One region of the Pseudomonas sp. FP1742 genome, then DNA from elsewhere that is predicted to be linked to it. Evidence: predicted binding sites of a transcription regulator. Region 1 holds the regulator's gene; each other region holds the start of a gene.
The links. The regulator FliA, encoded in region 1, starts transcription of late flagellar genes. The targets are predictions, from matches to a motif close to CTAAAGTTTNNNNNNNNNNNGCCGNTAA.
Positions count from the first base shown of each region.

Region 2: a site for FliA is predicted at 3,810-3,837, ahead of motA (flagellar motor stator protein MotA). Genes of this name have one in related genera too.
Region 3: a site for FliA is predicted at 1,797-1,824, ahead of PSH64_RS03730 (methyl-accepting chemotaxis protein). Genes of this name have one in related genera too.
Region 4: a site for FliA is predicted at 2,557-2,584, ahead of PSH64_RS23730 (methyl-accepting chemotaxis protein). Genes of this name have one in related genera too.

Region 1 is NZ_CP117460.1:1,757,502-1,763,065, forward strand. Features, by position in the region: gene flhA (flagellar biosynthesis protein FlhA) at 1-1,054, shown strand, start outside; gene flhF (flagellar biosynthesis protein FlhF) at 1,066-2,394, shown strand; gene fleN (flagellar synthesis regulator FleN) at 2,511-3,341, shown strand; gene fliA (RNA polymerase sigma factor FliA) at 3,338-4,078, shown strand; gene PSH64_RS07890 (chemotaxis response regulator CheY) at 4,246-4,617, shown strand; gene PSH64_RS07895 (protein phosphatase CheZ) at 4,639-5,427, shown strand; gene PSH64_RS07900 (chemotaxis protein CheA) at 5,465-5,564, shown strand, end outside.
Region 2 is NZ_CP117460.1:606,630-612,193, forward strand. Features, by position in the region: gene PSH64_RS02640 (molecular chaperone) at 1-121, opposite strand, end outside; gene asd (archaetidylserine decarboxylase) at 225-1,085, opposite strand; gene rhdA (thiosulfate sulfurtransferase) at 1,104-1,919, opposite strand; gene PSH64_RS02655 (HDOD domain-containing protein) at 2,207-3,739, opposite strand; gene motA (flagellar motor stator protein MotA) at 3,906-4,757, shown strand; gene motB (flagellar motor protein MotB) at 4,761-5,564, shown strand, end outside.
Region 3 is NZ_CP117460.1:869,131-874,694, forward strand. Features, by position in the region: gene PSH64_RS03730 (methyl-accepting chemotaxis protein) at 1-1,708, opposite strand, end outside; gene PSH64_RS03735 (histidine phosphatase family protein) at 1,968-2,639, shown strand; gene PSH64_RS03740 (phosphatase PAP2 family protein) at 2,674-3,534, shown strand; gene PSH64_RS03745 (glycosyltransferase family 39 protein) at 3,485-4,924, opposite strand; gene PSH64_RS03750 (GNAT family N-acetyltransferase) at 5,117-5,564, shown strand, end outside.
Region 4 is NZ_CP117460.1:5,231,429-5,236,992, forward strand. Features, by position in the region: gene secA (preprotein translocase subunit SecA) at 1-171, opposite strand, end outside; gene PSH64_RS23720 (DUF721 domain-containing protein) at 479-934, shown strand; gene PSH64_RS23725 (helicase HerA-like domain-containing protein) at 1,055-2,542, opposite strand; gene PSH64_RS23730 (methyl-accepting chemotaxis protein) at 2,727-4,616, shown strand; gene PSH64_RS23735 (glycosyltransferase family 1 protein) at 4,823-5,564, shown strand, end outside.

The DNA.
Region 1 (5,564 bases):
GGAGCTTGGCTGGGATGACGTGACGCCGATCGACATGATCGGCCTGGAAGTCGGCTACCGCCTGATTCCGCTGGTGGACCGCAACCAGGGTGGTCAGTTGCTGGCGCGGATCAAGGGTGTGCGTAAAAAGCTCTCCCAGGACCTGGGCTTCCTGATGCCGACTGTGCATATCCGTGACAACCTCGACCTCGCACCCAGTGCCTATCGCCTGACCCTGATGGGCGTGATCCTGGCTGAAGCCGAGATTTACCCGGACCGGGAACTGGCGATCAACCCGGGGCAGGTCTACGGCACGCTCAACGGCATTACCGCCAAAGATCCGGCTTTTGGCCTGGAAGCGGTGTGGATCGAAATCAGCCAGCGCGCCCAGGCGCAATCCCTCGGTTACACCGTGGTCGATGCCAGTACGGTCGTGGCAACCCACTTGAACCAGATTCTGTACAAGCATTCCAGCGAGCTGATCGGCCACGAAGAAGTCCAGCAACTCATGCAATTGCTGGCCAAAAGCTCACCGAAGCTGGCTGAAGAACTGGTGCCGGGGGTGGTTTCGCTGTCGCAACTGCTCAAAGTCTTGCAGGCGTTGCTGGCCGAGCAGGTGCCGGTACGGGACATTCGCAGCATCGCCGAAGCCATCGCGAACAACGCTGCCAAGAGTCAAGATACTGCCGCTTTGGTGGCCGCGGTGCGTGTCGGCGTATCCCGTGCAATCGTGCAAAGCATTGTAGGCACTGAGTCGGAGCTGCCTGTGATCACCTTGGAGCCAAGGTTGGAACAAATATTGCTCAATAGTCTTCAGAAGGCAGGACAAGGCTCGGAAGAGGGTGTTCTGCTGGAGCCAAGCATGGCGGAGAAACTGCAACGCTCATTGATCGATGCGGCGCAGCGTCAGGAAATGCAAGGTCAACCGGTGATTCTGCTGGTGGCCGGTCCGGTTCGCGCGATGCTCTCGCGATTCGGTCGGCTGGCAGTCCCGGGCTTGCACGTGTTGGCTTACCAGGAAATTCCTGACAACAAGCAAGTGACCATCGTTGCGACAGTAGGGCCCAACGGCTGAGGTAGTGGTTTATGCAAGTTAAGCGTTTTTTCGCCGCCGATATGCGTCAGGCCATGAAACTGGTTCGTGATGAGCTGGGCGCCGATGCCGCCATCATTGGCAATCGCCGGATCGCCGGTGGTGTCGAGCTGACGGCTGCCCTGGATTACAAATTGTCGGCGCTGGCCCCGCGTGTCCCGAACATGGAACTCGAGGACGAGCTGCGCAAGACCCAGTCGCGGATCGTCACTGCCCAGGCCGAGCTGAGCCTGCGCGGCGATGGCGAGAGCGACAAGACCACCAATCGCCAGTTGTTCGCCGGCCTGCCGTTGACCGCCGCCGAACCGCTGATCGAGCCAACCTACGCCGAACCTCGTCGTGCAGCGCCGGCCCCTGCGCCAGCCTCCGGCGGTGTGGACCCGCGCGCCTTCGATTCGATGCGTTTCGAACTCAATAGCCTGCGTGAACTGATGGAAGTGCAGCTTGGCTCGCTGGCCTGGAATCAGCTGCAAGGCAGCCGTCCGGCTCAGGCCAATCTTTGGCGTCGTCTGCAGCGTATCGGCCTGTCCGGCCCGTTGTCGCGAGATCTGCTGGCGCTGATTACCGACATTGAAGAGCCTCGTCAGGCCTGGCGCATGTTGCTCGCGCACCTGGCGCGGATGATTGCCACCCCGGAAGTCGAGCCGCTGGAAGAGGGTGGTGTCATTGCCATGGTCGGCCCGGCCGGCATGGGCAAGACCACCACACTGGCCAAGCTCGCGGCCCGTTACGTGCTCAAGTACGGCGCGCAGAACATCGCGCTGGTGAGCATGGACAGCTATCGCATTGGTGCTCAGGAACAGCTCAAGACCTTGGGCCGGATCCTCAACGTGTCGGTGACCCACGTCGACCCGGGTCAATCCCTGGTGCAGGCGCTGGAACCATTGCTGCGCAAACGCGTGGTGCTGATCGATACCGCCGGCCTTCAGGCCAGCGATCCGGCCCTGCGCATGCAGCTCGAAAGCCTGGCCGGGCGCGGCATCAAATCAAAAAATTATCTGGTTCTGGCAACCACCAGCCAGAAACAGGTTCTAACTGCCGCTTATCACAGTTACAAACGCTGCGGCCTCGCCGGCTGCATCCTGACTAAACTGGATGAAACGGCAAGTCTTGGCGAGGTGTTGAGCCTGGCTATCAGTCATGAGTTGCCGGTGGCTTACCTGACCGATGGTCCGCGGATCCCGGATGATTTGCATCTGCCGCGCCGTCATCAACTGGTCAGTCGCGCCGTTAGCGTGCAAATGCAGGAAGAACCCAGCGAAGAAGCCATGGCTGACATGTTCGCTGATATTTACCACAGCCCGACCAAGCAGGTTGGCTGAGGTATTAATGAACATTTTTTGTACCTACATCGATGGTCTGCCATGCATTGTTCCGATGGTGAACGCGCAGCCAGTAATGTGGCCTCCGTCTAAGTAAGACAAGGTAAAGAAATAACATGGGCAGCATGCATCCCGTACAGGTGATCGCGGTGACCGGCGGCAAAGGTGGCGTCGGGAAGACTAACGTGTCAGTGAACTTGTCCCTGGCTCTAGCTGAGCTCGGCCGGCGCGTCATGCTGCTGGATGCCGATCTGGGGCTGGCGAACGTCGACGTTCTGTTGGGACTGACACCCAAACGCACACTCGCCGACGTGATCGAAGGCCGCTGTGAGCTGCGCGACGTGCTGTTGCAGGGGCCTGGCGGAATCCGCATTGTCCCGGCCGCGTCCGGCACCCAGAGCATGGTTCATCTGAGCCCGGCCCAGCACGCCGGCCTGATCCAGGCATTCAGTGACATCGGCGACAACCTCGACGTATTGGTGATCGACACCGCCGCGGGCATTGGGGACTCGGTAGTCAGCTTCGTACGCGCCGCGCAGGAAGTCTTGCTGGTGGTATGCGATGAGCCGACCTCGATCACCGACGCCTACGCGCTGATCAAACTGCTTAACCGCGATTACGGCATGAACCGCTTCCGCGTCCTGGCCAACATGGCGCAGAGCCCGCAGGAAGGGCGCAACCTGTTCGCCAAGTTGACCAAGGTCACGGATCGCTTCCTCGACGTCGCCTTACAATACGTCGGTGCGGTGCCTTACGACGAAAGCGTGCGCAAGGCTGTGCAGAAGCAGCGTGCGGTCTACGAAGCCTTTCCGCGTTCCAAGTGCGCCCTGGCGTTCAAGGCCATCGCGCAAAAAGTCGATACCTGGCCACTGCCGGCCAACCCGCGTGGGCACTTGGAGTTTTTCGTCGAGCGCCTCGTGCAACAAACGGCAGGACCTGTGCTATGACAGCCAGCGGTTACAACCTCTACAAGAAGTCGGCACGTGACGCGCAGTACGAGCTGATCGAGCGTTACGCGCCATTGGTCAAACGCATTGCCTACCACTTGCTGGCGCGTCTGCCGGCCAGTGTCCAGGTCGAAGACCTGATCCAGGCCGGGATGATCGGCCTGCTTGAAGTATCAACCAAATACGACGCCAGCAAAGGCGCGAGTTTCGAGACGTACGCGGGCATTCGAATCCGCGGCGCGATGCTCGATGAAGTGCGCAAGGGGGACTGGGCGCCACGTTCGGTCCACCGCAATACCCGCATGGTCAGCGACGCGATTCGCTCGATTGAAGCTAAAACCGGCCGTGACGCTAAAGATCACGAAGTTGCGGCCGAACTCCAATTGAGTCTCGACGATTATTACGGGATTTTGAACGACACCCTGGGCAGCCGGTTATTCAGTTTCGACGATCTGTTGCAGGACGGCGAACACGAAGGGCTGCATGAGGATGGCGCGAGTGCTCATCTCGAGCCGTCACGCGATCTGGAAGATGAACGCTTCCAGGCAGCGCTGGCGGACGCGATTGCCAATTTGCCGGAGCGTGAGCGACTGGTGTTGGCGCTGTACTACGACGAGGAGTTGAATCTCAAGGAAATCGGTGAGGTCCTGGGGGTCAGCGAGTCGCGGGTCAGCCAGTTACACAGCCAGTGCGCGGCCCGTTTGCGGGGGCGTTTGGGGGAGTGGCGAGCGCGCTGAAGGCAGTGTGGGGACACTGCGAATGGAGCCGGTGTGGGGTTGAACTGCACCGGTCTCGATCTGTTGTGCTCCAGACAGTCATTGAGTGCTTTGCCGGATTGATTGAAATGGCGCGTCCAGGTGCTGGGCGCGTTTAAGACTGCTTGGAGGTCGAATTGGACAAGAACATGAAAATCCTCATCGTTGATGACTTCTCAACGATGCGGCGGATCATAAAAAACCTGTTGCGTGACCTTGGGTTCACCAACACGGTCGAGGCTGACGATGGCACCACTGCCATTCCGGTTCTCAACAGCGGGAGCATCGACTTTCTGGTAACGGACTGGAACATGCCGGGCATGACCGGTATCGATCTGCTGCGTCACGTGCGCGCCGATGAAAAGCTCAAGCATCTGCCAGTGCTGATGGTGACCGCCGAAGCCAAGCGCGAGCAAATCATCGAAGCGGCCCAGGCCGGTGTTAACGGCTATGTGGTCAAACCCTTCACAGCCCAGGCGTTGAAAGAAAAAATCGAGAAGATTTTCGAACGCATCGGCTGATGTACTGCGCACGGGGGAGCTATGGAGCATAACGAATCTTCACAGGGCGATTTCGAGTCGACCCTGAAAAAACACGCGGTCGAACTGGTCGAAAGCCTTGAAAAAGGCAGGTTCGGCGACGCTGTGCAACTGATCCATGAGCTCAACCAGACCCGTGACCGCGGCCTGTATCAGGAAGTAGGCAAGCTCACCCGCGAGCTGCATAGCGCGATCGTCAATTTCCAGATTGACCCGCACATGCCGCAAGCCGAGGAAGTGTCTCAGATCACGGATGCCACCGAGCGCCTGTCCTATGTGGTCAAGCTGACCGAGGCCGCGGCCAACCGCACCATGGACCTGGTGGAAAACGCCACGCCGCTGATCAACAGCCTGAGCGACGAAGCTCAGGCGCTGAGCACGGATTGGGGGCGGTTCATGCGTCGCGAAGTCGGGGCTGAAGAGTTCCGCGAACTGGCCCGGCGGGTCGACGGTTTCCTGACACGCAGCAGTGAAGACAACCGCGTCGTGTCGAGCAACCTCAACGACATTTTGCTGGCCCAGGATTACCAGGACCTAACCGGTCAGGTGATCAAGCGTGTGACCCAACTGGTCACCGAAGTTGAAAGCAACCTGCTCAAGCTCGTACTCATGGCCAGCCAGGTAGACCGCTTTGCGGGTATCGAACATGACCGTGAAGCGATGCTGGCTGAAAAAGATCCGCAAAAACATCTCTCTCAGGGTGAAGGTCCGCAGATTCATGCCGATAAAAGAGAAGACGTTGTGTCCGGTCAGGACGATGTGGACGATTTGCTATCCAGTCTTGGATTTTAGTTTTCTGGGTTTTTAGACCTGTAGGAGCACCCCCTTAATGAGCTTCGGCGCCGATGAAGAGATCCTTCAGGATTTCCTGGTTGAGGCCGGCGAGATTCTAGAGCAACTGTCCGAGCAACTGGTCGAGCTGGAAAGCC
Region 2 (5,564 bases), 1.2 Mb from region 1:
TGGCTTTGGGCAGGTTGGCGATCCAGCGCTTGAGGTCGCGAGGCGTGGCTTCGCAGAAAGACAGACCCGACTGCGTCGGGATCGGTGCGCGTAGCAGCAGGACAGGATTGGTCTCATTCATGCCGTAGACAAACTCCGACCGGGAAATGGGCAGTGAATGACTTGACTGTAGCAGCTATGAGCGAGGCCCCCACGAAGAATGTTCGTGGGGGCGGACCGAGGGATCAGGCTACTGGCAGGCCGATGCTCTGGCCCATTTGCACTGGCGAAAGTGGGCCCAGCCCTTCAGCCCATTTCACTTGATCCGGTCCGAACAGCACGACCGCCGTGGAGCCGAGCTTGAACCGACCCAGTTCCGCACCTTTTTCCAGGTGAATCGGCGCACGCGCAGCTTCGTCGTAACGGAAGGTTTTCAGTTCGCGCTTGGGCGGCGTGACCAGCCCGGCCCAGACGGTTTCGATCGACGCCACAATCATCGCGCCCACCAGCACCACGGCCATCGGCCCGCGCTCGGTGTCGAAAATGCACGCTACACGCTCGTTGCGGGCAAACAGTTCCGGCACATTTTCAGCGGTGGTCTGGTTGACCGAGAAGATGCGGCCGGGAATGTAGACCATCTCGCGCAGGGTGCCGGCCAGCGGCATGTGCACGCGGTGGTAATCTTTCGGCGACAGGTAAATGGTGGCGAAATCACCGCCCATGAAGGGCGCGGCGTTGGCCGCGTCACCGCCCAGCAGTTCCAGCACGCTGAAGCTGTGGCCCTTGGCCTGGAAAACGCGTCCGTGTTCGATCAGGCCGAGCTGGCTGACGGCACCGTCGGCCGGGCTGAGGATCGCGCCAGGGGTTGGGTCCAGCGGGCGAGCGCCGTCTTTCAAGGCGCGGGTGAAGAACGCATTGAAGTGCTCGTAAGCCGTCAGGTCCTCGACCAGCGCCTGGGACATGTCCACTTGATAGCGCTTGGCGAACCAGGCGGTAAAGGCGTTCTTGAACCAGCGCACGCGGCATTCGGCAATGCAGCCGGCCAGTCGCGAGAGCAAGTGATGGGGCAGCAGGTATTGGCTGAGGATAAACAAACGCTTATTCATTAACTGTCCTTGAAAAACTTAAATCTCAACGGGCGTGTCGGGGTGGTTGCCCCATTCGCCCCAGGAGCCGGCGTAGCCTTTGACTCGCGGATAACCGAGCGATTTGGCTACCAGATAGGTGAAGCCAGAACGATGGTGTGTCTGGCAGTGGGTAATGACTTCTTTGTCTTTGGTAATACCGAGTTGTTCCAGGATTTTCGGCATGTCGGTGCGGATACGCAGGTTGCGCGCCTGATCCATGCCGGCGGTCCATTCGAAATTGACCGCGCCGGGGATGTGCCCGCCTTTGGCCGCCAGCACTTTTTCGCCGGAGTATTCCAGCGGCCCGCGCGCGTCCCAGATCGCCAGGTCGGCGGCGCCGAGACGGCTTTGCAGGTACTCGCGGGTGGCAGTGGGTTCGTCGTGCAAGGTCAACGCAACCGGGCCACCGACTGGAGGCGGGATCTGGATCGACATGGGCGAGCCTTCCGCCAGCCAGGCCGGCAGGCCGCCGTCCAGGTAGTGGTATTTGCGGTGGCCGATGACATCCAGCAACCAGATAAAACGTCCTGCCCAACCGCCGCCTTCATCGTCATAGACGACATAGACCGCATCGGGGTTGTGCCCCAGTTCGCCGAACAGTGCTTCAAGCGCGGCTTGGGTCGGCAGCAGGCCGGGCGCAGGCGCCTGGCCCAGCTGAGTGCGTTTTGGATCGACAAAGCGTGCACCGGGGATATGCCCTGCGGCATAGCGGGCGCTGCTGGTCAGGTCTACCAGAATCAGTTCGCGGGAGTCGAGACGCGGGAGCAGGTCGCTCGGTTCGATCACCAGCGCCAAGCCAGAGAAGTCAGACATGTGAGGTCTCCAGAGCACAAAGGGGAGGATTGTAGCGCAGCGTCATGAGGGCCTGTTATCAGTTATTTCGGCACAGGAAGTAACTGAAAACAGGCCCTGATGGTTAATGCCGGTCAGTTAAGTCGTAATGCGATCTGTAGCAGCTGCCGAGCCTGCGAGGCTGCGTTCGGCTGCGCAGCAGTCGTGAATCCGGCTGATGTGGTCTGCCTGATGCACCGCAAGTTCTGGTTTGACGACTGCTGCGCAGCCGAACGCAGCCTCGCAGGCTCGGCAGCTGCTACACGGCCCTAGCGGTGGCTGAAGTTGTGCAGGGCCTTTTCGATGCACTGCGCGGTTTTGCCGAAAGCTTGCACGGTGATTTCCGAGAACGGGCCGCCGCCCTGATCCGCTACCACGATCATGATTACCCGGCCGTTGTTGACCAGTGAGCGCAGCAGCAGGTGTTCACCACTGAACTGAGAGCGCAGGCTGGCCGGCAACAGGGCCGAGAATTGCGCATTGTTGGCAGGCGTCAGGCGTACCTGGGCCTGTTGCGCGAGCAGGCGTTGCAGCACGGTGCTCTGGCTGACCGCCAGGTTCAGGCCGGCCACTTCCCTGGGCAGCCCGGCGGTCTGGTGCACGCGCAGATTGGCGTGCGTGCGGTCGGCCATCAGGATCATCACCCGCCGCATGCCGCACGCCACCAAGGCGTCTCGGGCCGATGTGGTCAAGTGCATGGCATTGGTGAAGCGGCTTGGCTCCACCAGCAATTCGGCACATTGCTTGCGCCATTTCGCCAGGTCTTCGGCGGTGGGGGCCGGGGCGGGGAGCAAACCGGCGTGGATGCGCCTGGTGCCCGACGGCCAGATGAGTGCTTCGGCCGGGTGCCAGAGATCCGGCATGGCATGTTGGCGCGCACTGTTGACGGCTTGCTGGTGCAATTGTTGCTGCACCTCATCCATCGGCATTTGCAGGTAAAGGCTGGTCAGGTACTGCCAGCGCTCGCAATGGGGACTGTCCCAGGCCTGTTGTGCCGCCAATGCCAGGCCGTTGGCCAACAGCACGGTATTGGCGGGCTGATTGAGCCAGCGGCGCAACGTCGGGTCGTCATCGAGGCGATTCTGTTGGCGCAATGGATGATCGCTGTCGCGAGCGATGCGCAGGACTTTCACCAGCTCACGTTGCTCGCTGCGCAGCAGCCGATAACCCTGTTGGACCCAGATCGGCAGGCGCCAGACGTCCACCAGTGCCAGGCAGATTTCCAGCAGGCGAACACCGAATAATTGCTTTTCGACTTTGCGTGCCGACTCGCCTTTATGGATGACCCGCAGCTCCCACTCCTCAAGCAACTGCGGATGGGTCAACGCCATGGGCCACAGTGGCGAGAGAAACAACAGACTGCCCCAGTGGATGTCCTGCCACAGGCGCGCCAGGCGACTGGCAAAAAAGCCATTGGCCTGTTGGGTGGCGTGCTGGCTGATCAGTTGAAGCTGGCGCAGGGCGACGGGGATCTGCAACTGGGGTTCGGCGGGCAGGCGATCGAGCAGTTCTTCGGTGCGTTTCAAACCGAGGCGATTGATCGCCACCTCAAGGTTTTCAGCCGGTGTCGTCATGCTGCCGTGGCTGTGGCGGTTGGCTTCGCGAATCACACTCAAGGCCAGGGCCGGGCTGTCCTGCATCAGTTCGGCGATGTCGCGCAACGAACTGCGATTATCGCGGATGGCTTTGCAGACGCGGTCGTGACTGGCTTGCGGAACCGGTAGACGCACGCCGTCGAGAAGCTTGACCCAGCCTTCGAGAGTGGTCGGTTTTGGTGTTGGGACGTTCGTTTCGTTAGCCATGTCTGGAGGCGATCATCGTCTGCATTACCTATGCCCGAGGTGGGTCAAATTGGCTTTTCGCCTGAACTGGCTATAGTCTGGCGCAGTTTTGCCGATAAGTAGAAGAAGAGATTTTTTAACTTCCGAATATGACCTTGAACCCGACTCAGTAAGTGCTCTCCTACCTATGGCTAAAATTATCGGCATCATCGTCGTATTCGCGAGCGTGCTCGGCGGATACGTGCTTTCCCACGGCAAGATTGCCGCTCTCATCCAGCCTTTCGAGGTGATGATTATCGGTGGCGCGGCCCTTGGCGCCTTCCTGCAGGCCAACCCCGGCCATATGACGATGCACGTGCTCAAGAAAGCCTTGGGCATGTTCAATTCGCGCTTCAACCACACCTTCTACCTGGAGGTGCTGGGGCTGATCTACGAGATCCTCAACAAGAGCCGTCGCGAAGGCATGATGGCGATCGAAGGCGACATCGAAGATGCCGCCGCGAGCCCGATCTTCGCCAAGTACCCGGCGGTGCTGAAAGATGAACGCATGACCGCGTACATCTGCGATTACCTGCGCATCATGTCCTCCGGCAACATGGCTCCCCATGAGCTTGAAGGCTTGTTCGACATGGAGCTGACCAGCCTCAAGGAAGACCTGGACCACCCTTCCCACGCCGTCAGCGGCGTCGCCGATGCCATGCCTGGTTTCGGTATCGTCGCGGCAGTATTGGGTATTGTTGTGACCATGGCCTCCCTGGGTGAAAGCGACCAGAAGTCCATTGGTCTGCACGTGGGTGCGGCGCTGGTAGGTACCTTCTTCGGTATTCTCGCCGCCTACGGTTTCTTTGGTCCGTTGTCCCATGCCCTGGGCCACGACGCCAAGGAAGAACTGAACGTCTACGAAGCCATCAAGGCCTCGCTGGTGGCTTCGGCTTCCGGCATGCCGCCATCGCTGGCGGTGGAATTCGGCCGCAAGGTTCTGTACCCGGCGCACCGCCCTAGCTTCGCTGAGCTGGAACAAGCGGTCCGCGGTCGCTAAGTCATGGAAAATAACCAGCCGATAATCATCAAGCGCGTAAAGAAATACGCGGGCGGGCATCACGGGGGCTCCTGGAAAATCGCCTTCGCGGACTTCGCGACGGCGATGATGGCGTTCTTCCTGGTGCTGTGGCTGTTGTCCACGGCAACACCGGAACAGAAGATCGCCATCGCCGGTTACTTCAAGGACCCGGTCGGTTTTACCGAAAGCGGTACGCCGTACATCATCGATCTGGGCGGCTCGCCGACCCTGGCGCCGGAGACCACCCTCAACCCCGAGGTGAAATCCCAGCCGCAGCCGGACAAGGTGACGGTCGACACCGAACAGGTCGAAAGCATGGCCGAACAGGTCGAGAAGGAACGCCTGGAGTTGTTGCTGCAAGAGCTGCAGAACAAGGTCGATGAAAACCCGCAGTTGCAGAAATTCAAGGACCAGATCCTCTTCGAAATTACCCAGGACGGTTTGCGCATCCAGATCATGGACGCTGAAAACCGCCCGATGTTCGACTCCGGCAGTGCGCGCCTGAAGCCGTATTTCGAAGACATCCTGCTGGCCATGGCCGACACCATCAAAGCGGTGCCGAACAAGATCAGCATCAGTGGCCACACCGATGCCAAGCCGTACTCGGGCACCGGCGATTTCGGCAACTGGGAACTCTCGTCCAACCGCGCCAACGCGGCTCGTCGTGCGTTGGTCGCCGGCAGCTATCCAGACTCGCAAGTGGCGCGCGTCGTGGGTTATGCCTCATCGGCACTGTTCGACCGGGAGAACCCGTTCAACCCGGTCAACCGCCGGATCGACATTGTG
Region 3 (5,564 bases), 890 kb from region 1:
TGCGAGTGATGTTTTCCAGTGACACGCCGGCCTTGCGGGTCAGCGCCACACTGCTGTCGGTCAGAACGCGACTGTTGTTCATCACCGCGGACACTTGTTGAGTGCCGTTCTGCAGGCCGGCCACCAGGCCTTCGATTTCCTCGGTGGATTTCTGCGTGCGCTGGGCAAGGCCACGGACTTCGTCGGCAACCACCGCGAAACCACGACCGGCTTCACCGGCACGGGCGGCTTCAATCGCAGCGTTGAGGGCCAGCAGGTTGGTCTGTTCGGCCACGGCCTTGATCACGTCCATGACGCTGCCGATCTTGTCACTTTCCTGTTGCAGCAGGCTCATGGCTTCAGTGGAGCGCACCACTTCGCTGGCCAGACGCTCGATCTGGGCGATGGCTTCGTTGACCACTTTGTCGCCTTCGCGAGCTTCACCGTCAGCGGCGGCTGCGGCCTGGGAGGCTTCTTCGGCGTTGCGCGCGACTTCCTGCACGGTGGCTGTCATTTCGTGCATGGCGGTGGCCACCTGATCGGTCTCGATCTTCTGGCTATTGACCCCGGCGCTGGTTTGTTCGGTCACGGCCGACAGTTCTTCGGCGGCGCTGGCGATCTGGGTGACGCCATCGCGGATGCCGCTGATCAAATCGCGCAGGGTCACGCCCATGCGCGCAATGCCTTGCTGCAACACGCCGAGCTCGTCGCGACGGGTCACTTTGATGTCCTGGGACAGATCGCCACCGGCGATGCGCTCGACCACGGCCAGGGTATCGCGCAACGGACCGGTGATCTGGCGGGTGATGATCACGGCGGCGATGATCCCCACCAGCAACGCCAGCAAGGTGCTGATCAGCTGCAACGTGCGGGCCTGGGCGCTTTCGGCGTCACGGCGGTCGAGCTGGAATTGATACAGCTGATCGCTCAGGGTCACGATGGCGGCGCCCTGATCGGTCATTTCCTTGCGCGCCTGCACCGCATCGGTGTTGGCGGCTTTATAGGCTTGCAAGGCACTGCGGTAGTTGCTCAGCGCGGTTTCCAACTGACGCAGGGCGTCTTGCTGGGTCTCGGCGAAATGCACGTTCAGTGATTTCAGGCTGGCGATGGCCACATCCAGTTGGGAGACGGCTTTCTGCTCGGTCTCGGCATTGGTGCTGGCGGTGTAGCCGCGCACTTCATAGCGGGCAAGAATGAACGCTTCCTTGGCGGCGGTGATGGCCAGGAACTGTTCGAAGCGCTGGTCGCTCAGGGGCATCTGCTGTACGCGGGTGTTGATTGCGTCAATCAGCTTGCTGGCGGTTTCGGCATTGGCGCCCATGGCGTCGCGAGCACTGTTGCCGGTGCGGTAGGCGCTGCGCATTTTGTTCAGCGACGTCTGATAAGCGGCGATGGTCGCGGCCTGCTCTTTAAGCATTTTGACGTTTTCAGGATTTTTGAAGCTGCCCAGCAGCGCAGTTTGCTGAGCCACAAAACTGTCCAGGGTGGTTTGCACATTCTGTGCGGCGGTTTCGTCGCCGTTGGTCAGCATGTATTGCAGGCGAACCACGCGCAGCTTGGTCAGGCCGGCATTGAGCTGGGTGATGTCGCTCATCCAGTTGCTGCGGTCAATCAACCCGCCCAGGCTCGTCCAGCCAGTCAGGGCAAGGACGCAGGTCAGGGCCAGGACCAGGCCGAATCCCAGGCCCAGTTTCAGGTTCACGCTGATGTTGCCGAACCAGCTATTCATCAAATTCCTCCAGGAACGTTGCGCTTTCGATCGTCGGTTGGCTGGAAGATTTTTGTTTTTGGGAGCCAGCAAGGTGTGTAGCAGGTATGTATCGGCAGCAATCCCGGGAGCTGAAAGGATTTTGTCGGATGGATTCTGTAACAAGGTTTTAGTCAGGTCTTAAGCTTTTTTTCACATGGGTTTCACCAGCAGCCGACGCGAGGATCTCTACTCTTGCCGCTTTGAATGATGCTGACGCTTGCCGGCGAGGCGGTTTGATGTGGAATTGAGACTGAGTCTGTTCGGGATAAAACGCTCGATCGATCTGAGCCGTTTGGCCCGTTATCGAAACACCGCGGTCATCGTGGCCTCGCTGCTGCTGGTGATTCCACTGACCATATGGCTGTTGCGGCCCGCTGCCGTGCCGGACCTGGCCCATGGTAATGTGGCGGGTGCCCGGGCATTGCTTTCCGGTTGGGCCAAGGGCGACATGATCGTGTTGGTGCGCCATGTCGAGCGTTGCGATCACTCCAGCGCCGCCTGTCTGATTGGCAATGACGGTATTACGGATCGCTCGCGCAGTGTGGCAGTGGGTGTCGGTGCACAGTTTGAACATCTGGGCCTGGACAAGGCCGATATCTACAACAGTCCGATCATCCGTGCGGTGCAGACCTCCAGTTACATGTTCAACAAGGTCGGTGTCGGTGAGGACTGGTTGATCAACTGCCGGGGCAGCATGTTGCGCGATGCACTGGCGCATAAAGTGGCCGGGCGCAACCTGATTCTGGTGACCCACAGTGAGTGCATGGCGCAACTTGAAAAAGATCTCAAGCTGCCGACGGCTACTTTAGGTTACGGTGCCTCTCTGTTTATCTCCGCTGAAAAACCTCAGGAACCTCGCATGCTTGGTTCCATCGAAGCCTCTGACTGGCATTCGGTGAGCACCGAATAAGCTTCTTCATCTTCCCTCTGGATCTGGACGTACGATGACTTCTTCCCGTTACCGCTTTTACTGGGTGAACTTTGGTATTCCGCTGGCCTGCGCGGTCGCGGTGTTCCTGATGTTTGACATGACTAAAATCGACATCGCGTTCAGCGATCTTTTTTATGATCCGGCTACCCAGGTGTTTCCGTTGGAGCATGTCCGCCTGTTCGAGCTGATCACCCATAAATGGGCGCGCATCATCCCGAACTGGACCGGTGAGGTCGCGATCATCGGCGCCTTGCTGTCGTTTCTCTGGCCGCGATTGAAGGCTGAAAAGCATTCGAAGATCATCGCGTTCCTGGAAAAAATCAAAGTCGCGCCGGTGCTTCGGTTCGCCAGTAAACACCGCCGGGACTTCCTGTACGTGGTGTTCGCGTTTTCCATCAGCACTGGCGTTATCCACTACCTCAAGAGCCACACCAGTGTGTATTGCCCGGTTGAAACCACTCAGTACGCCGGAAAAATCGAGCACAAGGAGTGGTACCAGAATTTTGACCTGCTGAAAGAAGCCGGTGACGGTCGCTGCTGGCCGGGTGGGCATGCCTCCGGCGGCTTCACCATGCTCGCGCTGTACTTCGTGGCTCGGCGCTACCGCTGGCGGTACGCCAAAGCGGTGATGTACGGTTCGTTGTTGCTCGGTTTCGTCTACGGCACCACGCGGGTTCTGCAAGGCTGGCACTACATGTCCCACACCTTCTGGTCCGGGATCTTCGTGTGGCTGGCGTGTTTGCTGACGGCATTGGCGTTTTATGGGCGGGCGCGACTGGAGTTGCCGGTGTTGCAAAAGGCTGCGCTACCCGTCGCCGAGCCGTTTACTGGTTTACAAAGTAATACGCCTGACGTCCCACCTTCATTGTCTTGATCACCTTCAAGGGGACGGCGGGTTCATTTGGGCCAGACATGAGCGCCACGTTGGCCGGTGAGGCGCTCAGAAACTCATGCAGTTGCGCCTCGGTATCCAGGCCTTTGAGTACGCGTCGGGTGTAGAACACGCTGGCGCCGCCCACCCGCTCGTTGGCTTGAAACAACGCGACCTGTTTTCCGCTGGCCTGGAATGCCTGAATCTGCTCGGTCAGCGGCAGGAAGGACAGTTTGCGATCAGCGTGAGGCAATACCCATTGTGCGGCAGCGAGGTAGCTGCCAATCACCACGGCCAGTACGCCAACCCCTATACCGCGACGATGCCGGACAATCAGCCCCGGCAAGGTCGACGCACCGGTGCAGGCTTGAACTCGCTTGAACAGCACACTCGCATATTCCGCGGCAATCACCGCCGCCGCCGGCGTCATCGACATCAGGTACACCGTGCGTTTGCTCGATGCCAGGGTCAGCATGACGAACTGCGCCAGCAGCCACACCGTGAAGAACAACAGGTAACGATTGGCCATCAGGCTTTTGCGAAAGTGCCACAGCCCCAGGTACACCAGAATGTTCCAGGGCGCGAAGGCCTCCGGCAGCTTGGCCAGGTAGTAGTAGAACGGCTCGTAATGGCCGGCCTCGACGAAGGAGCCGCTGAAGCGCCCGACACTATTGGTCAGCAACACTTCCCCCACGGCATGCGTGCCACCGCGCTGGTACAGCACCGCGAGCCAGATCATCAGCGGCACCAATCCCAACAGTGTCAATAAGCCGGGGCGCAGCCAGTCCGAGGGCTTCAGGCGCTTGTCCATCAGGGTTCCGGCCAGCAGATACACGAAGATCACCACCCCCGGCATCGCCAGCCCCAGCACGCCTTTGCTCAAGGTCGCGATGGCGATCCCTGATGTAAACAGCAGGGCATTGCCGACAGTCGAGTGCCGTGTCCCCTGAAAAAACGCCAGTAGCGCCATGCTCACGCCGAAGGCCAGCAATGCGTCTTCGCCGACGCTGCGCGTATTGCTCCAGTAACTGGCCATGGTCGCCAGCAAAATCCCCGCCGTCCAGGCAATAACCTTGGGCCGGTCGAATCGCCGCAACATCGCGTACAGCAACATCACGCTGAACAACCCGGCAAACGCCGACGCCAGCCGCACCGCCCACGGCGTACCGCCGAATGCGCGAATCGCCCCGGCGTCGAGCCACAAGCTCAAGGGCGGTTTTTCAAGAAATGGCTCGCCGAACAAATGCGGGGTCACCCAGTCGTTATCCAGGTGCATCTCCATGGCAATTCCGGCCACCCGGGCCTCCGTGGAACCTTGTAATTGGTGATTGCTTAGGGCGAAGAAAAACAGCAGGGCGGCGAGCAGGAACAATGAAGAGGCGGGACGTGACATGAGTTTCTGGCTAACCGAGCAGGGGACCGGGAACCCCAAGCATACGAGTTGAATGCTTAACGAAACATGAACGGCCATCGAGAGGTGATGGGTGACTTTGGGGCAGCACTGACGGGGGCGATCTGAGTAGCAGCGTCCTTCCACGCGCTGTTATTGTCTGACGTCGCGGAGTTTGTAGTTAAGGATGATGCAATGGAGCTTGCGCTGACGGTTGGCGCTCACACATTGAGATTGAGCGCCCCCGACCCCGAATGGTGTAAAGCGTTGCAGCATGCGCTGAACGCCAGTTTTACAGTCCACTCCGAATTTCTGCCCTGGGCCAAACCCTACACCACCGAGGACGAGGCCCGATCGTTCCTCGCACGGGCAGTCGAGGAATTCAAAAGCGAAACCGGTGAGCGGCGGCTGTTTATCGTCGACGATGCCGCGTACGCGATCATCGGCTGCATTGGCTTGAAGCCCCGGCGCCGTAACCGGTATGTGGTCGGCTACTGGGGCAATACCGAGTATTCGGGCAAAGGCTATATGCGCACGGCACTTGAAGCGTTGATCAAAAGCATGCCCGGTTTCACGTTTTACCTGACCATTGCCTCGGCCAATGTGGCGAGCCAGCGGCTGGCCGAAGCGGCCGGGTTTGGCT
Region 4 (5,564 bases), 3.2 Mb from region 1:
CCCTTTGGCGAGGCGGGCCTTGAACTCGTCTGTCTTGGCACGCAATTGATCGTCCGAAAGGGCCACCATTTGCTCTTCGAAGGCATTGACGAGCTGCACCGTCTTGAGCATGCGTTTGACTTCACGCTCGTTCTTGCTTCCAAAAAGTTTCTTTAACAAAGGCGCAAACATATCGGCAGGATCTTCCACACTAAAGGGATGGAGGGCGGCCCCGTGAGTCGCCCGTGCAGCCCTCATGGCCGCATGCGAACGAGCATTCTACCCGGAAACGATGGTGAGGAAAGTGGCGTTGTTCCACGATGCATGCACTGCGCTGTGACGGGGCTCACCTAAAATAAGGGCTTTTTACTGAACTTCAACCCGTTCCGGGCACAAGTTATTCGTTGATTTAATGAGTAAAACGCTCACAAAGCAATGGGTCGGGAGCAACCAGTGCTTTCTGTTAACATGGCCGCTCTGTTACTTCAGGTGTTCGATCATGGCATTTCGCCCTCTCACGGCCAGAGCACCCGCCGTCCTGCTTCGCGAAGCCAAACCGCTGAAGGCCATTTTTGGCCACGCTCAACGCCTGGGCCATTTACAACGCCTGGTGGAAAGCCAGTTGCAGCCGGCTGCCCGGGAGCATTGTCATGTGGCGTCGTGGCGTGAAGGCAATCTATTGCTGATCGTCACCGACGGTCACTGGGCTACCCGCCTGCGCTACCAGCAAAAGCGTCTGCAACGGCAGTTACAGCTGTTCGATGAATTCGCCAGCCTGACGCGGATCCTGTTCAAGGTGCAGCCGCCTACCGTTCAGCAAGGGGCGGCGGGGCATACGATAAATTTGTCGACGGATGCGGCCGCAACCATTCAGGCGACGGCTGACGGGATTACCGACCCGAACCTGCGGGCGGCCCTCGAACGCCTGGCGGCGCACGCCAAACCCAAGTCATGACATAGAACCCATGTGGGAGCGGGCTTGCTCGCGAAGGCGGCTAATCAATCAACATTTCTGTTGAATGTTAAACCGCTTTCGCGAGCAAGCCCGCTCCCACATGTTGACTGTGTACGCTCGCTAGCGGCGTTTGCTGCCGCCAAGCAATGACCCCATCAAACCACGCACCAATTGTCGGCCCAGTTGATTTGCCGCCTGTCGCATCGCCGATTTCAGTGCCTGCCCTGCCGCCGTGCCGAGGAATTCCCCGGCCTGTTCGGTGAAACTCGGCTCTTCAGGTACAGGTTTGCCCGGTGCTGCCTCAGGCTCCGGCGCCAACCCCTTACGCCCCATCAGCACTTCATACGCCGATTCGCGATCGATCGGTTTGTCATAGCGCCCCTTGAACGGCGAACCGGCGATCAGCACCGTGCGTTCGGTCTCGGTCAGCGGCCCGATCCGCGATTGCGGCGGCGCCACCAATACCCGCTGGACCATGCCCGGCGTGCCCTTGTCTTGCAAGGTGCCGACCAGAGCCTCGCCGATCCCCAACTCAGTCAGCACCGACAAGGCGTCAAACGCCGGATTCGGCCGAAAGCCCTCGGCCACCGCACGCAGGGATTTCTGCTCTTTGGCGGTGAACGCGCGCAAGCCATGCTGAACACGCAGGCCCAACTGAGCCAGCACGTCATCCGGCAGGTCGCCTGGCGATTGGGTGACGAAATATACGCCTACACCTTTGGAGCGGATCAGACGGACAACCTGTTCCAGACGATCCTGCAACGCCTTGGGCGTACCGGCAAACAGCAAGTGCGCCTCGTCGAAAAACAGCGCCAGCAGCGGTTTCTCCGCATCACCGCGCTCCGGCAATTGCTCGAACAGTTCGGCCAGCAACCACAAAAGGAACGTCGCATAGACCTTCGGCGCTTCGTGCACCAGACGGCTGGCGTCGAGCAAGTGAATGCGCCCGCGACCATCCACGGCCGGTTGCAACATGTCTTCCAGTTGCAACGCCGGCTCGCCGAACAACGCCTCGGCGCCCTGCTGTTCCAGCGTCGCCAATCGGCGCAACAGGGCCTGGCTGGAGCCGGTGGTCATCAGCGCGGCGTCATCGCCCAGCAATTCGGGGTTATCGCGCAGATGATTGAGCAGCGCCTTCAAATCCTTCAAATCCAGCAGCAACAGCCCTTCGCGGTCGGCCACCTTGAACGCGGCATACAGTGCCGACTGCTGACTATCGGTCAGCTCCAACAGGCTACCGAGCAGCAATGGCCCCATTTCGCTCAAGGTGGTGCGCAGTGGATGACCGGATTGACCGTGAATGTCCCACAGGGTTACCGGATAGGCCTGAGGCTTATGGTTCAGCCAGGGCATGCCGGCGATCCGCTCCGCAACCTTGCCTTGAGGGTTGCCGGCGGCGCCCAGGCCGCACAAGTCGCCTTTGATGTCCGCCGCGAACACTGCCACGCCGGCATCGCTGAACGCTTCGGCCAGACGCTGCAACGTAACGGTTTTACCGGTCCCGGTAGCGCCCGCTACCAAACCGTGACGGTTCGCCAGGCGCATGGCCTGGGTGATGGGCTGGCCAGCGAGGTCGGCGCCGATAACGAGTTGCGATGAGTCAGGCATTTTGTCACCCATGGTTAATCTTTGATCCTTCATGGCCGATAACAACCGAGAGACCAGACTGAAAATAGCGTCGGTAATTCCCTAAGGAGAGACGGAAATATCAGCTTACTTTCAACACTGCCCATTTTGCGTGCCTTTATAAAAGCACGCCCTGGACATTAAGACCTTAGCGGACCCCCAAGCCATGAACAAAAACCTGCGCTTCAGCCATAAGATACTGCTTGCCGCCGCCCTGATCGTTATCGCCGCATTCGCCTCGTTCACACTGTACAACGACTATTTGCAGCGCAATGCGATACGCCGCGATCTGGACAACTACCTGCAAGAAATGGGTAACGTCACCGCCAAAAACATTCAGACTTGGCTGACTGGCCGCAGCCTGTTGATCGAAAACCTGTCACAGACCGTTGCCCTGAACGCCGAGAGCGACAACGTCGCCAAACTGCTGGAACAGAAGGCCGTCGCATCCACCTTCATGGGCGCCTACCTGGGCAACAAGGATGGCACGTTCATCATCCGCCCGGACAGCAAGATGCCCGACGGCTACGACCCTCGTGTTCGCCCTTGGTACAAGAGCGCGCAAAGCACCAGCGGTTCTGCCTTGACCGAACCTTACATCGATCTGGCGTCTGGCCAGTTGGTGATTTCCATCGTCGACAGCGTCCTCAAGGACGGCCAGAACATCGGTGTGGTCGGTGGCGACCTCAGCCTGCAAGTGATTACCGACAGCCTCAACGCCCTGGACTTCGGCGGTATGGGCTATGCGTTCCTGGTCAGCGCCGACGGCAAGATCCTGGTTCACCCGGACAAAGCCCTGGTGATGAAGCCCCTGAGCGAGGCGTACCCGAAAAACACCCCACGCATCAGCAGCGAACTCAGTGAAATCGATGTCGATGGCAAGACCCGCATCGTCACGTTCACCCCCATCAAAGGCCTGTCTTCGGTCAATTGGTACATCGGCCTGTCGGTGGACAAGGACAAAGCTTTCGCCAGGCTCAGCGAATTCCGCGCCTCGGCGGTCGTCGCGACGGTCATTGCCGTGGCCATTATCATCGCCTTGCTGGGCATGCTGATCCGCATCCTGATCCAGCCGCTGCACGTCATGACCCGGGCCATGGAAGACATCGCCGACGGTGAGGGCGACCTGACCAAGCGCCTGACCATCCAGAATCAGGACGAATTCGGCATCCTCGGCACGGCGTTCAACCGCTTCGTGGAACGGATTCATACCTCGATCCGCGAAGTATCCTCGGCCACCGGGCAAGTCAACGAAGTGGCCTTGCGGGTGGTGGCGGCCTCGAACTCGTCGATGTTCAACTCCGACCAGCAAGCCTCGCGCACCAGCAGCGTGGCCGCGGCGATCAACCAGCTCGGCGCCGCCGCCCAGGAAATCGCCCGCAACGCAGCGCAAGCGTCCAGTCAGGCCAGCGACGCCCGCAGCCTGGCCGAAGACGGCCAGCAAGTGGTGGATCGCAGCATTGCCGCGATGAATCAGCTGTCGAGCATGCTCAGCGCTTCCAGCACCAACATCGAGTCGCTGAACAGCAAAACCGTGAACATCGGGCAGATTCTCGAAGTGATCACCAGCATTTCCCAGCAAACCAACCTGCTGGCACTCAACGCGGCCATTGAAGCGGCACGGGCCGGTGAAGCCGGGCGCGGTTTTGCCGTGGTGGCCGACGAAGTGCGCAACCTGGCGCACCGCACACAGGAGTCGGCGCAACAGGTGCAGACCATGATCGAGGAGCTGCAAGTCGGCGCCCGTGAGTCCGTCAGCACCATGAGCGACAGCCAGCGTCACAGCCAGGACAGCGTGGAAATCGCCAACCTGGCCGGCGAGCGCTTGAACAGCGTGACGTTGCGCATCGGCGAAATCGACGGCATGAACCAGTCGGTGGCCACGGCGACCGAGGAACAAACGGCGGTGGTGGAGTCGATCAACGTGGACATCACCGAGATCAACACGCTGAACCAGGAAGGCGTGGAAAACCTGCAATCGACCTTGCGGGCCTGCTCGGACCTTGAGCAGCAGGCCTCGCGCTTGAAGCAATTGGTGGGCAGTTTCCGTATCTAGCGTCTGAACTGGCCTCTTCGCGGGCAAGCCCGCTTCCACAGTTGACCGCGTCCGCCTGGACAACTCGGTCACTGTGGGAGCGGGTTTGCCCGCGAAGGCGTCCATCCAGGCACCAAAAATCCCGCTGCGTCCCCCCACCGCAAAACCCAACCGAACATCTATCCTTCATATAGGTCAACCAAAGGGAGCACATCGAACCCGGAGGGATGTTCATCGTGCATATCGCTGACATAACCATGTTCTACGCCCCTGCCAGCGGTGGCGTGCGCACTTATCTGGATGCCAAACACCGTCGTTTGGGCATCAAACCCGGTATTTGCCATAGCCTGCTGATCCCAGGAGCGCATTTGAGTGAACAGGATGGTGTCTATACGGTTCCGGCCCCCGCCCTGCCCTTCGGCAAGGGTTATCGCTTCCCCCTCCGTCTCGGGCCGTGGCGCAATGTCCTGCGAGATTTACAGCCCGATCTGATTGAAGTCGGCGACCCTTACCTGACCGCCTGGGCCGCTTTGGACGCCAAGCGGCAACTCGATGTGCCGGTGATCGGCTTTTATCACTCCGACCTGCCGATGCTGGTCAGTAACCGCATGGGCAACTGGGTTACACCCAATGTCGAAGCTTATGTCAGCAAACTCTATGGCAACTTCGACCGGGTTCTGGCGCCGAGCCAGGTCATGGCCGACAAACTGATCGGGCTGGGGGTGAAGAACGTTTTCGTACAACCCCTGGGCGTCGACCTGCAAACGTTCAACCCCGCTGCACGGGATCCAGGCCTGCGGGCCGAATTGGGCATCGATGAAAACACTCACCTGCTGATCTTCGCCGGCCGAGGCTCCAAGGAAAAAAACCTGCCGGTGCTGCTCAATTGCATGAAGCGCCTGGGACGTCGTTACCACCTGTTGCTGGTAGGCTCGTCGATGCCGACCCTGGTGCCGCGCAATGTCACCG